2 regions of the Bacillus sp. JZ34 genome follow, and region 2 is predicted to be linked to the other one. Evidence: a T-box and tRNA genes for the amino acid it is inferred to sense, from the RefSeq annotation. Region 2 holds a T-box; the other holds one or more tRNA genes.
The links. The T-box of region 2 lies ahead of tyrS (tyrosine--tRNA ligase). A T-box ahead of a tRNA ligase gene usually reads a tRNA of that ligase, here a tRNA-Tyr.
Positions count from the first base shown of each region.

Region 1: it encodes a tRNA-Tyr, which carries the amino acid that the T-box ahead of tyrS (tyrosine--tRNA ligase) is inferred to sense. The anticodon was not compared.

Region 1 covers NZ_CP096403.1:3,409,223-3,416,440, forward strand. Annotated here, with positions in the region: gene M1D90_RS17385 (DNA/RNA non-specific endonuclease) at 1-109, shown strand, start outside; gene M1D90_RS17390 (DUF600 domain-containing protein) at 120-581, shown strand; tRNA gene M1D90_RS17395 (tRNA-Leu) at 994-1,075, opposite strand; tRNA gene M1D90_RS17400 (tRNA-Leu) at 1,090-1,178, opposite strand; tRNA gene M1D90_RS17405 (tRNA-Cys) at 1,191-1,261, opposite strand; tRNA gene M1D90_RS17410 (tRNA-Gly) at 1,276-1,350, opposite strand; tRNA gene M1D90_RS17415 (tRNA-Gln) at 1,404-1,475, opposite strand; tRNA gene M1D90_RS17420 (tRNA-His) at 1,484-1,556, opposite strand; tRNA gene M1D90_RS17425 (tRNA-Trp) at 1,577-1,650, opposite strand; tRNA gene M1D90_RS17430 (tRNA-Tyr) at 1,658-1,742, opposite strand; tRNA gene M1D90_RS17435 (tRNA-Thr) at 1,750-1,822, opposite strand; tRNA gene M1D90_RS17440 (tRNA-Phe) at 1,826-1,901, opposite strand; tRNA gene M1D90_RS17445 (tRNA-Asp) at 1,912-1,988, opposite strand; tRNA gene M1D90_RS17450 (tRNA-Met) at 2,010-2,086, opposite strand; tRNA gene M1D90_RS17455 (tRNA-Val) at 2,108-2,183, opposite strand; tRNA gene M1D90_RS17460 (tRNA-Glu) at 2,300-2,374, opposite strand; tRNA gene M1D90_RS17465 (tRNA-Ser) at 2,389-2,480, opposite strand; tRNA gene M1D90_RS17470 (tRNA-Asn) at 2,487-2,561, opposite strand; rRNA gene rrf (5S ribosomal RNA) at 2,571-2,686, opposite strand; rRNA gene M1D90_RS17480 (23S ribosomal RNA) at 2,796-5,725, opposite strand; rRNA gene M1D90_RS17485 (16S ribosomal RNA) at 5,959-7,218, opposite strand, start outside.
Region 2 covers NZ_CP096403.1:3,676,114-3,683,331, forward strand. Annotated here, with positions in the region: gene M1D90_RS18705 (DUF4003 domain-containing protein) at 1-771, shown strand, start outside; gene M1D90_RS18710 (hypothetical protein) at 816-1,835, opposite strand; gene M1D90_RS18715 (RlpA-like double-psi beta-barrel domain-containing protein) at 1,892-2,272, opposite strand; gene M1D90_RS18720 (hypothetical protein) at 2,465-2,866, shown strand; gene M1D90_RS18725 (hypothetical protein) at 2,863-3,429, shown strand; gene M1D90_RS18730 (MarR family transcriptional regulator) at 3,627-4,073, shown strand; T-box leader at 4,068-4,285, shown strand; gene tyrS (tyrosine--tRNA ligase) at 4,328-5,581, shown strand; gene pgmB (beta-phosphoglucomutase) at 5,797-6,477, opposite strand; gene M1D90_RS18745 (glycoside hydrolase family 13 protein) at 6,474-7,218, opposite strand, start outside.

The DNA.
Region 1 (7,218 bases), 270 kb from region 2:
AGCCGTTAATGTTAAAATTAATTATGATGGGAACAATCCTAGACCAAAGAGTTTTGACATAAAATACAGTATAGATGGTAACTTGAAGAAAGTAACTTTAGAGAACTAGGAGTGGTTATATGACTAAAACATTTGAAGATTATTTATCTGAATTACAAACAGATATGGTCGCCATTTGTCTTGAGTATGTCGAAAATCAGGCTGATGCCATTTATATTTATTGCTCATATGAACCTGAAATGTATTCCTTTGATGTATTTTATAAAATAAATGGTAAGTTGGTTTACAAGCACAAACTTAACGACGCGGTAAAAGAGAATGAAAAATACGATACATCAGAAAATCGTCAAGAAGCTGTTTTAGATATCGGGTTAAAAAATTTAAAGGAAATCCATAAGGTATGTACTGAATTTAGTCAGGAGATGCCTACAGAAATAAAGTTAATTTACAATGTTAAACAAAACAGTTTGAAAGGCAATTACAGATATGATTTAGTTTATTCAAATGATGACGAACTGTTACCCGATGATATTTTTGAGTCATGGTTTGAAGAAATGAAGAAGTTAGATACAGAAAAGTAAGCTGTTTAGTATAGAATTAAATTATAAGCAGCAATCAATACCGATACTTGGAATAAAATTTAATTTATAGACGCCGATTTTGCGTCTTTTTTAGGAATGTAAAATAAACTGTGTGAGTAAAAGAGCGGACACAACTTTTACTTACACAGTTTATTTCGAGAGAATAAGATAGCATTATATGCTCCTCTGTCATCGACTAGGGGTCGCCACATACATTTTGCTCCTGTAAAAGTTTCTGCACCTTATTAAGCTCATTTCGATAATATCTCACGGTATGTTCTCGTAGCTTCCAGAGCTCGCAGTCCTTAAGAAAAAATTCTTACGGACTTGTTCAAAGATAAAGAATAAATAAAAAGAGCGTTCCCTTTATAAGGAACGCTCTTTCATCGTTTGGCAATACGATGATTAGTGATACCGGTGGTCGGGGTCGAACCGACACTCCCGAAGGAACACGATTTTGAGTCGTGCGCGTCTGCCAATTCCGCCACACCGGCATGTGTGTGATCAATGGTGCCGAGGGCCGGACTTGAACCGGCACGGTAGTCACCTACCGCAGGATTTTAAGTCCTGTGTGTCTGCCAATTCCACCACCCCGGCACGAGGCAAATAAGGCGACACCCGGATTCGAACCGGGGATAAAGGTTTTGCAGACCTCTGCCTTACCACTTGGCTATGCCGCCATCATTTTAAGAATTGGAGCGGAAGACGGGATTCGAACCCGCGACCCCCACCTTGGCAAGGTGGTGTTCTACCACTGAACTACTTCCGCATTTTAACTAATATTCATCTTATCATATGCAGGATGATAAAGAAAGATGAAAACTGGGCTAGCTGGATTCGAACCAGCGCATGACGGAGTCAAAGTCCGTTGCCTTACCGCTTGGCTATAGCCCAATATGAAGGGCGATTGATGGGAATCGAACCCACGAGTGCCAGAGCCACAATCTGGTGCGTTAACCACTTCGCCACAACCGCCATAAATTGTGAATTAAAATTGGCAGGGGCAGTAGGAATCGAACCCACACCGGAGGTTTTGGAGACCTCTGTTCTACCGTTAAACTATGCCCCTAAAAACATGGTGGAGGGGGACGGATTCGAACCGCCGAACCCTGAGGGAGCGGATTTACAGTCCGCCGCGTTTAGCCACTTCGCTACCCCTCCAAAACAGTGCCGGCCAGAGGACTTGAACCCCCAACCTACTGATTACAAGTCAGTTGCTCTACCAATTGAGCTAGACCGGCAAATGGTGGCTCGGGACGGAATCGAACCGCCGACACACGGATTTTCAGTCCGTTGCTCTACCAACTGAGCTACCGAGCCTTTATTTAAATGGCGGTCCGGACGGGACTCGAACCCGCGACCTCCTGCGTGACAGGCAGGCATTCTAACCAACTGAACTACCGGACCATTTTGACAATGAATTTAATTTGGTTGCGGGGGCAGGATTTGAACCTGCGACCTTCGGGTTATGAGCCCGACGAGCTACCGAACTGCTCCACCCCGCGATAATATGATTTTCATAGAAATGGTGGAGGATGACGGGATCGAACCGCCGACCCTCTGCTTGTAAGGCAGATGCTCTCCCAGCTGAGCTAATCCTCCGAAGTACAGGACGTACAAGTGCATGCGTTGCAACAGGACGTTGCGATCTTAGCATGCCTTCCTTTAAAAAGCTTCGGTGTAAACCTGATGCTTTTTAGCGTGCTGTCCAAAAAGAATGGTGACCCGTACGGGATTCGAACCCGTGTTACCGCCGTGAAAGGGCGGTGTCTTAACCACTTGACCAACGGGCCAGATGTATTTAAAGTGGCGGAGAGCAAGGGATTCGAACCCTTGAGACGGCGTTGGCCGCCTACACGATTTCCAATCGTGCTCCTTCGACCACTCGGACAGCTCTCCAATAAATGGCTCCGCAGGCAGGATTCGAACCTGCGACCGATCGGTTAACAGCCGATAGCTCTACCACTGAGCTACTGCGGAATAATGCCTGCCTGGCGATGTCCTACTCTCGCAGGGGGAATCCCCCAACTACCATCGGCGCTGAAGAGCTTAACTTCCGTGTTCGGCATGGGAACGGGTGTGACCTCTTCGCCATCATCACCAGACAATTTAGTGACAAAGATCATTATACTATGTATTTGAAAAAATGCAAGTGCATTTTTCGAGAAATTATTCTCTCAAAACTAGATAACGGTCAGACGATTCACAAACATTTAGGTTAAGTCCTCGATCGATTAGTATCTGTCAGCTCCATGTGTCGCCACACTTCCACCTCAGACCTATCAACCTGATCATCTTTCAGGGATCTTACTTCCTTGCGGAATGGGAAATCTCATCTTGAGGGGGGCTTCATGCTTAGATGCTTTCAGCACTTATCCCGTCCGCACATAGCTACCCAGCGATGCCCTTGGCAGAACAACTGGTACACCAGCGGTGCGTCCATCCCGGTCCTCTCGTACTAAGGACAGCTCCTCTCAAATTTCCTGCGCCCGCGACGGATAGGGACCGAACTGTCTCACGACGTTCTGAACCCAGCTCGCGTACCGCTTTAATGGGCGAACAGCCCAACCCTTGGGACCGACTACAGCCCCAGGATGCGATGAGCCGACATCGAGGTGCCAAACCTCCCCGTCGATGTGGACTCTTGGGGGAGATAAGCCTGTTATCCCCGGGGTAGCTTTTATCCGTTGAGCGATGGCCCTTCCATGCGGAACCACCGGATCACTAAGCCCGACTTTCGTCCCTGCTCGACTTGTAGGTCTCGCAGTCAAGCTCCCTTGTGCCTTTACACTCTGCGAATGATTTCCAACCATTCTGAGGGAACCTTTGGGCGCCTCCGTTACCTTTTAGGAGGCGACCGCCCCAGTCAAACTGCCCACCTGACACTGTCTCCCCGCCCGATAAGGGCGGCGGGTTAGAAGGTCAATACAGCCAGGGTAGTATCCCACCGATGCCTCCACCGAAGCTGGCGCTCCGGTTTCCAAGGCTCCTACCTATCCTGTACAAGCTGTACCAACATTCAATATCAGGCTGCAGTAAAGCTCCACGGGGTCTTTCCGTCCTGTCGCGGGTAACCTGCATCTTCACAGGTACTATAATTTCACCGAGTCTCTCGTTGAGACAGTGCCCAGATCGTTGCGCCTTTCGTGCGGGTCGGAACTTACCCGACAAGGAATTTCGCTACCTTAGGACCGTTATAGTTACGGCCGCCGTTTACTGGGGCTTCAATTCGCACCTTCGCTTACGCTAAGCGCTCCTCTTAACCTTCCAGCACCGGGCAGGCGTCAGCCCCTATACTTCGCCTTACGGCTTCGCAGAGACCTGTGTTTTTGCTAAACAGTCGCCTGGGCCTATTCACTGCGGCTCTCTCGGGCTTGCACCCTAACAGAGCACCCCTTCTCCCGAAGTTACGGGGTCATTTTGCCGAGTTCCTTAACGAGAGTTCTCTCGATCACCTTAGGATTCTCTCCTCGCCTACCTGTGTCGGTTTGCGGTACGGGCACCTCTCACCTCGCTAGAGGCTTTTCTTGGCAGTGTGGAATCAGGAACTTCGCTACTATATTTCGCTCGCCATCACAGCTCAGCCTTACGGGAAACGGATTTGCCTATTTCCCAGCCTAACTGCTTGGACGCGGATATCCAATACCGCGCTTACCCTATCCTCCTGCGTCCCCCCATTGCTCAAATGGTGAGGAGGTGGTACAGGAATATCAACCTGTTGTCCATCGCCTACGCCTTTCGGCCTCGGCTTAGGTCCCGACTAACCCTGAGCGGACGAGCCTTCCTCAGGAAACCTTAGGCATTCGGTGGAGGGGATTCTCACCCCTCTTTCGCTACTCATACCGGCATTCTCACTTCTAAGCGCTCCACGAGTCCTTCCGGTCTCGCTTCACAGCCCTTAGAACGCTCTCCTACCACTGTTCGTAAGAACAGTCCGCAGCTTCGGTGATACGTTTAGCCCCGGTACATTTTCGGCGCAGAGTCACTCGACCAGTGAGCTATTACGCACTCTTTAAATGGTGGCTGCTTCTAAGCCAACATCCTGGTTGTCTAAGCAACTCCACATCCTTTTCCACTTAACGTATACTTTGGGACCTTAGCTGGCGGTCTGGGCTGTTTCCCTTTCGACTACGGATCTTATCACTCGCAGTCTGACTCCCAAGGATAAGTCTTTGGCATTCGGAGTTTGACTGAATTCGGTAACCCGGTAGGGGCCCCTAGTCCAATCAGTGCTCTACCTCCAAGACTCTTACCTTGAGGCTAGCCCTAAAGCTATTTCGGAGAGAACCAGCTATCTCCAGGTTCGATTGGCATTTCACCCCTACCCACACCTCATCCCCGCACTTTTCAACGTGCGTGGGTTCGGGCCTCCATTCAGTGTTACCTGAACTTCACCCTGGACATGGGTAGATCACCTGGTTTCGGGTCTACGACCACGTACTCATGCGCCCTATTCAGACTCGCTTTCGCTGCGGCTCCGTCTTTTCAAACTTAACCTTGCACGGGATCGTAACTCGCCGGTTCATTCTACAAAAGGCACGCCATCACCCGTTAACGGGCTCTGACTACTTGTAGGCACACGGTTTCAGGATCTCTTTCACTCCCCTTCCGGGGTGCTTTTCACCTTTCCCTCACGGTACTGGTTCACTATCGGTCACTAGGGAGTATTTAGCCTTGGGAGATGGTCCTCCCGGATTCCGACGGAATTTCACGTGTTCCGCCGTACTCAGGATCCACTCAGGAGAGAACGAAGTTTTGACTACAGGGCTGTTACCTCCTATGGCGGGCCTTTCCAGGCCTCTTCATCTACCTCGTTCTTTTGTAACTCCGTACAGAGTGTCCTACAACCCCAAGAGGCAAGCCTCTTGGTTTGGGCTGTTCCCGTTTCGCTCGCCGCTACTCAGGGAATCGCATTTGCTTTCTCTTCCTCCGGGTACTTAGATGTTTCAGTTCCCCGGGTCTGCCTTCTCATATCCTATGAATTCAGATATGGATACTGCTCCATTACGAGCAGTGGGTTTCCCCATTCGGAAATCTCCGGATCAAAGCTTGCTTACAGCTCCCCGAAGCATATCGGTGTTCGTCCCGTCCTTCATCGGCTCCTAGTGCCAAGGCATCCACCGTGCGCCCTTTCTAACTTAACCGTTAAAAAGAATCACTACGTGATATCTTGCTTACTAATTGAATGTGATGTCTACTGTTATCTAGTTTTCAAAGAACAACGCACAGGAGGTGCTAACACATGCGTTGCCACAGGATGTGGCGCATTTAGCAGGTGTCTCCTATGTCTGAAGGAATGATCCTTCAAAACTAAACAAGATCTAAACGCACCTGTCTATAAGACCGCAAGGTCTTATATTCCGTATAATATCCTTAGAAAGGAGGTGATCCAGCCGCACCTTCCGATACGGCTACCTTGTTACGACTTCACCCCAATCATCTGTCCCACCTTCGGCGGCTGGCTCCAAAAGGTTACCTCACCGACTTCGGGTGTTACAAACTCTCGTGGTGTGACGGGCGGTGTGTACAAGGCCCGGGAACGTATTCACCGCGGCATGCTGATCCGCGATTACTAGCGATTCCAGCTTCACGCAGTCGAGTTGCAGACTGCGATCCGAACTGAGAACAGATTTGTGGGATTGGCTTAGCCTCGCGGCTTCGCTGCCCTTTGTTCTGCCCATTGTAGCACGTGTGTAGCCCAGGTCATAAGGGGCATGATGATTTGACGTCATCCCCACCTTCCTCCGGTTTGTCACCGGCAGTCACCTTAGAGTGCCCAACTGAATGCTGGCAACTAAGATCAAGGGTTGCGCTCGTTGCGGGACTTAACCCAACATCTCACGACACGAGCTGACGACAACCATGCACCACCTGTCACTCTGCCCCCGAAGGGGAAGCCCTATCTCTAGGGTTGTCAGAGGATGTCAAGACCTGGTAAGGTTCTTCGCGTTGCTTCGAATTAAACCACATGCTCCACCGCTTGTGCGGGCCCCCGTCAATTCCTTTGAGTTTCAGTCTTGCGACCGTACTCCCCAGGCGGAGTGCTTAATGCGTTTGCTGCAGCACTAAAGGGCGGAAACCCTCTAACACTTAGCACTCATCGTTTACGGCGTGGACTACCAGGGTATCTAATCCTGTTCGCTCCCCACGCTTTCGCGCCTCAGCGTCAGTTACAGACCAGAGAGTCGCCTTCGCCACTGGTGTTCCTCCACATCTCTACGCATTTCACCGCTACACGTGGAATTCCACTCTCCTCTTCTGCACTCAAGTTCCCCAGTTTCCAATGACCCTCCCCGGTTGAGCCGGGGGCTTTCACATCAGACTTAAGAAACCGCCTGCGCGCGCTTTACGCCCAATAATTCCGGACAACGCTTGCCACCTACGTATTACCGCGGCTGCTGGCACGTAGTTAGCCGTGGCTTTCTGGTTAGGTACCGTCAAGGTACCGCCCTATTCGAACGGTACTTGTTCTTCCCTAACAACAGAGTTTTACGATCCGAAAACCTTCATCACTCACGCGGCGTTGCTCCGTCAGACTTTCGTCCATTGCGGAAGATTCCCTACTGCTGCCTCCCGTAGGAGTCTGGGCCGTGTCTCAGTCCCAGTGTGGCCGATCACCCTCTCAGGTCGGCTACGC
Region 2 (7,218 bases):
CGCTATACATTCGCCGCTATGTTTGACGTGCGCTTCGAAGAACCTGAAACGCATATCAGACCTTTTTTCATTATTTACGAAAAACTGACCGGCAACGGATTCAAAAAAAGCATTTTCACCTACTTGTCCGCACTTATCCTTTTGACAAAATATCCTGATGAGCATGATCATGAAGACAAAATCAATCGGGCTTTGTCTATTTACAAAGGAATGAAGGACAAGCACGTCTTTTTAACATCGGCCGGCGATTACCCGCTCGCCGTGCTTTTGGCCGGTTCAGACATGGAAACAGGTGAACTGATCGACTATATCGAAGCGTTTTACCAAAAGCTGAACCAAGCGGGTTTTCGCAAAGGGAACGATTTGCAGTTTCTCAGCCACATCCTCTCGCTTTTGCCGGAGCGGGATTCCGATCAGCTTGTCGCCCGCTCCCTTCGGATATACGATGAATTGACAAAAAAGCATAGAAGACCGAAGCCTGTCCATTACCCGGAAATCGGACTGCTTGCATTGCTTGAGAACGGTGAAAAAGACATAGATGCCATCACAATCATGGCAGGCGCATTGAACAGCGATAAACTGTTCAGGTGGCAGAAAGACATGAATCTGAAAACGGCTGTCAATTTGTTCATGAGCGAAAAAACGGAAGATCCGACGCTTCTGGAAACAGGACTTTATCAAACGCTTGAAGCCGTTATTCAAGCACAACAGACGGCAGCAATCGCCATTATGACGAGCTCGGCTGCGGCGTCTCAGGCAAACGGCTCATGATAAAACATCAGCCGGCACAGACTGTTTGTGCCGGCTGATGCTCATTATTCGTCAATAACGGAAAAGGTGTTGATAATCCCGTTTGTTTTTTCCCAGGCTTTGCTCACTTTTTTCGTATCCATATCATACGAATAAATCGTTCTCACCCTTGCTTCGCTCCCCGTTTCATCTTCAAGCAGCTTCGCATCTTTTGCTTCAGCGAGAAAGTAGAGTTTTTTCCCGTCTTTCGAGAATTGCGGCTGTGCTGAGTCGACTAATGAAAATGCCCGCTGATCTGAAATGATCGCTTTATATTTTTTCGTTTCAGCATCCATCGCATAAATCGACTTCTGATCATCAGCCGATTCTGTAAAGACGATCGTTTTGCCATCCGGCGAAATTGCCGTGTCATTGATAAATTTTGCGATCGTTTTCACCTGGTGCTGATCTTTCTCATCCGTCAGGGAAATGTTCATATTCGTCGGTTTGGGCGGCACTCCTTTGCTGTTCGCCTCATCTGTTTTTTGATAGTCTTCTTTCAATGAATAATGCAGCATAACGAATTGATTGTTCGCTTTGTTGTACTGATAGTAGCTGACGCTCTCGTCCTTGTTGTTTAACGATGGATAAATGACGTGAAACGCCTTTTGTTTTAAATCAAAGGAAGCGAGGTGAAAATTTCTCTCCTCCGCAAGGTTGTATCGCATGAACAGCTTCGAACCGTCCGCCGATAAACTGAGTCCGTCGACATATTCATCCCCTGAATATAGGGTTGTTTTTTCGCCCGACTGCAAATCCAGCCTGATCAAATGCTTCATATTGCTGTTATCGGTGTTCGTATAATAAAGAATGCGTTTTTTCCGGTCTAATGCCGCAGCCGGGTAATCCGTCATCTTTTCTTCATACAGCTTATTTTGATTTTCATAGTAAGCAGTCATCAGCTTCTGATCGGTTATCGATACGAGCAGGTCCGAACCGCCGCCCTTTGCCGGCTCCGCTTTTTCCGGGACGAAATAGCGGAAGGCCGCAAATGCGCCTGCGGCTAAAATGACGGCCGCCAACAAAAACACAAAGACTTTTTTCATATTCGCCCCCGCCAATTGAAAGAAGCAAGAAAACGATTTTCCTTGCTTCTTTTCTCCTATTTTTTATATGTATAATGTCCGGCTACCTTTCCTTTGCTTGTCGGAAATCCCAAAGCTCTAAAAGCTTTCGGGCTTACATCCAACACAGCGCCCGGCATTCTGCCGACATCATATTTATAGACTGTAATGACTTTCTTTGGTTTTGCTTTAGAATAGGCTCTTATTTTTGTGCCTTTTCTCGGAACATCGAAGCCCATCTTTGTGGCGCAGTCCCAATGGCCGAGCCTTTTGCCGTCAGCGCCGACTTTGCCCACGCCGTTGTACCAAGTGATGTAGCCGCTGACTTTTTTCGTTTTAGCACTCGCCTCACCGGCAAAATTGAATGCCAATAGCAAGCTGCCTGCCAAAACAAAAACAGAAAAAAGTATCTTCTTCATATAAAAATATCCTCCGTGAATGGGATTTTTTTCTGACATTCAAATTATACCTTTTTTCATAGAAATGGTATTTTACAGTTTGTTTACGTTTAAAATGCAATTATTACGCCCAGTTTTCTACCAAACTATCAAGAACAGATGACACCTTTGCCAGGATCGTTCGTATATAAAAGAGAAACCAAAATGAATAGGATGATCACAGTGAAAAAATCGAAACTGATCTCGTTATCCGCGGCTGCGATGCTTTTCGCCGTTCCCCTATCTGGATGTTCATCATCCGCTTCAGACCGTTCACAGGAGGTCTCAGAAGACCATTCCATTCAAAAATACGATCTCGTATGGTTTGATTACGTGAATGACAGCGAATCCGACAAAGCACCTTTACTGAAAGCATCATACGTGAAAAATGGGAAAGAAAAGACGGAGACTTTCAAAAAATATGTGGAAAATGTGGAAAATGTCGAACAGCCTTATATTAAAATCCGCGATCATGAAGCCTTCATCTACCGTCCCCCATACATCAAATATGACCAGGAGCCGCTTGAGGGCGTCGTCAAAGATAAAGTGGAACAAAAAAGCAGTGATGAACAATGAAGAAAAAAAGCGCTCCTCTTATTTTGATCATGGCGCTGTCTCTCTTGCTGCCTTTTGCTCAAGCAGAGGCAACAGGCAGCAATGGAACATCCGGAACCAAGGCTTCGAGTTCCTCGGCTAATAACAGCTCTTTAAAAACACGTCCGGGTTCAGTCAACCAGAGAATGCGCAGTTATATGAATCAGTCTGCGAGCCGACAATATTTAAACAAGAGCAGTCAGTTCAACGCCATCCAGCGGACACTGCCGTCCAATACCCTGTACAAAGGGAGCATCAAGCAAACACTCAATCAAAATCCTGCTGGATCAGCCTTTTTGAATTACTACTTTCCATACTGGATGATCTTCCACGCGGGCGGATATACAGCAGAACAAAAAAGCATGCTCCGCACCGCCGGAATCAAAGAAAAAGCGCTCTCTGAACGAAATGAAAAAAGATATTGGCTGTTGATTGAAGATCAAAACGGAAAAGAACATGCCGTCCTCGTCTCGAAAAAACAGTATGACAACATTCAAAAAGGGGATCGGGTTGAAGTGCGCCGCAAACAGATCACCAAAAAATAGCTGAAACAAGAGCCGGTCATCATCATGATGCCGGCTTTTCTCGTCATATCAAAAAAGGGCTTGCATGGATGAAAACCATCTGTTAAAATTCGTTTCATAGCTAATGATTCTGAAAATAAAAAGGCAGGCGTTACGATTTGGATAGATCCCCCCATCTTCGACAGGAAGAACACGACACACTCATCAAGCTGAAACGCATGCCGATCGAGTCCTTGAATCTTGAAGCCATTTCGGTTGCCACCAACCTTTACCGGTCAGCGCAAAAGCTCCGCGTCAAAATGGAGACCGAGATCCTTTCCTCATATCAATTGTCATGGACGGCTTTTTCGATTCTTTACGATCTATGGGTATGGGGCAGGCTTGAAACGAGAAAACTCGCTGAACTGTCAGGCATTTCAACAGCCACTGCGAGCAATGTCATTAAAACGCTTGAAAAAAAGAACTTTTGCGGAAAAAGCACGGATCCGAGAGACCGCAGACACGTATACGCCGAGATCACCCCTGAAGGAAAAGCCGCTATTGAAGAGCTCTATCCGGCGTTCCACAAAGGGGAAACAATGCTGATCAAAGGCATGACAAAAGAGGAGCAGAATACATTGATCGAGCTCCTTCGAAAAGTGAACGACAATCTTCATAAACCATAAGCAACGACGGGAACAAGTAGCGGGCTGTCTCCCTGTTCCAGAGAGCCGGCGGCTGGTGCGAGCCGGTACAAAGGCAGACGCGAATTACCTCCCTGAGCTTTCTTTGTGAACCTTCAAGTAGCAAAGAACGGGAAACCGTTATCTGAAATAGAGCGGAAGACGGAGGTCTTCAACCAGGGTGGTACCGCGTGCATTTGAGCCACGTCCCTTATCGGGATGAGGCTCTTTTTTTAAACAAAAAAGGAGGAGTTATCATGCAGCAACAACAATTTGATCAACTGACAACTGCCGAGAAGCGGGAAGTCGAAAGGCAGCTTCACTTATATATGAACGGAGCGGAGGAGGTCATTCCCCCGGAAGAACTGCGGGCAAAGCTGGCCAAATCGATTTTGACCGGCGAACCGCTGAAAATTAAGCTTGGTCTCGATCCGTCGGCGCCTGACGTTCATTTAGGCCACACTGTCGTCTTGAATAAGCTGCGCCAATTTCAGGAAAACGGGCATATCGTCCAGCTCCTGATCGGAGATTTCACAGGAAAAATCGGCGATCCGACAGGAAAATCCGCCGCAAGGAAACAGCTGACGGACGAAGAAGTCCGCCGCAATGCCGAAACATACTTTCAACAGTTTGGAAAAGTGCTTGATCAGAACAAAGTCGAGCTTCACTACAACTCAAAATGGCTGAAACGATTAACCTTGGAAGACGTCATTGCGCTCGCGGGCAAAATTACCGTCGCCCGTTTAATGGAACGCGATGATTTTGAAGAAAGAATGGCCATGCAAAAGCCGATTTCGCTTCATGAATTCTTTTACCCGTTGATGCAGGGATATGATTCGGTCGTTCTCGACAGCGATATCGAACTGGGCGGAACGGATCAGCATTTTAACGTGCTCATGGGCAGACACTTTCAGGAAAAGTACGGAAAAGAAAAACAGGTCGTCATTCTCATGCCGCTGCTCGAAGGACTTGACGGGGTTGAAAAAATGTCGAAATCAAAGAACAATTACATCGGCATTGATGAAGACCCTCATGAAATGTTCGGAAAAACGATGTCGCTTCCGGACAGTTTGATGAAAAAATATATCCATCTTGCGACCAACCTGGAGGCGGAAGATAAAAAACGACTTGTCAAAGATTTGGAAACGGGGGCCGTTCATCCGCGAGATGCGAAAATGCTTCTCGGGAAAATCATCGTCAACATGTATCATGGAAGCGAGGCGGCCGAAGCGGCCGAACAGCAGTTTAAAAAGGTTTTTCAGCAAAACAGCGCGCCGGACAATATAACGTCTGTACACTGGCAAGGTGACGGAACGGTGCCTGTCACCGATTTATTGGTGACGCTCGGACTCCTCCCTTCCAAAAGCGAAGCCCGCCGAATGATCCAAAACGGCGGCGTTAAAATCAACGGCATCAAAGCAGAATCGATTCATGCGGATGTGGCAGTCGAACACGGTATGATTATCCAAGTCGGCAAACGGAAGTTTGTCAAATTGCAAATGCCTCAATAAACATTCAGCCTAATCATCCTTTTAAAAGGATCGATTAGGCTGTTTTTCATGAAAAGCGCAGGCGTTAGAATTTGCAACAGGTCGGTATTCAATCGCCTGATGGTTTCGATTCGAAAAGCATATCCGAACGGCCTCCCGAACACCTTGATCTTATTTTTGCCTTCTCCTCTCTGATTGCAAATAAGGCCGCCAGCGGCGGCCTGCCATTTTACGATTCATTTGTCTTCTCTTATGCAGCAACAGCGCTGCCATCCTTCCTTCAGCAGCTCAAATGTCAGCTCGTTTGTGTTGTGCACGATCAAATCAGCCCCGCTCAGCGATGTCTCATCACCGACTCCCACCGCAAACATCCCTGCGGATTTGATCGCGGCGATCCCGGCTTCAGCGTCTTCGATTGCTGCACACTGAGACGGAGGCACACCGAGCAGCGCTGCGGCCGTCAAAAAGATTTCGGGGTCGGGCTTTCCGCGAGCAAGCGCAGCCGGGTCAACGACAGCATGAAATTCGTCCATGAGCCCGAGCCGTTGCAAAATAGCGGGCGCGTTTCGGCTTGACGAAGCTAACGCGATGCTTACATTTTCCCTTTTCAATTCGGCAAATAGCCCGGCGATTCCCGGCAACAGGTCATGCGGTGTCAAGTTTTGGATCAGCTGTTGGTAGTATTGATTTTTCCGGCGCATGATCTCTTGTTTCTCCGCCTCCCGATACGTTCCGGCCGCACCGCCGTGAATCAAAATCGTGTTAAGCGACTGCTCTCTGTCGATGCCTTTCAGCCGTTCATTAAAGCTCCGGTCAATCTCAATGCCGATTTGTTCGGCAGTATGTTTCCAAGCGAGATAATGATACTCGGCCGTATCCGTGATCACGCCGTCCAAGTCAAAAATGACCGCTTTCATAATGTCGAACCCTTTACCCGGCTGATCATCATAAAAGCTTCATAGGGTTCCATGTCCATGCTGCCACTTATATCAAGCCGCTCGCGGGCGTAATTGGATAACAGCACATCCCACTTGTCTTCAAGCAATTCCGGCGGAGCATGAAACAGCGCCTTTTCTTCTGACAAATTCACGGCGACTAACAGCTTTTCGCCCCGGTATTCACGGATATACGCAAAGATTTGCGGATCATCCTCAAGCAGCAGCTGGTAATCTCCGTGTACGATAACTTTATGTTGTTTGCGCAGCCCGATGAGCTTCTGATAATAATAGAAAATCGAATCTTCATCTGAGAGCGATTCCTTCACATTGATTTCTTGATAGCGGGGATTTACCGCCAGCCAAGGCTCTCCAGCTGTGAAGCCCGCGTGTTTTCCGTCATCCCATTGCATCGGCGTTCTCGCGTGATCCCGCCCTTTTTTCGCCACTGCTTTTCGAAAGTCTTCCTCTGTCATCGTTTGATTTTCAATGACAAGTTCTCGGTATGCGTTTTTGATTTCGAGATCATCATACATCTTGAGCGGCATTTCACTGTTTGTCATGCCGATTTCTTCTCCCTGATAAATGAACGGGGTTCCCTTCATCCCGTGCAAGACCGTTGCAAATGCTTTGGCGCATTGTTTGCGCAGTTCGCGGTCATTGCCCCAGCGGGATATGACCCTCGGCTGATCATGATTTTCGAAATAAAGCGTGTTCCAGCCG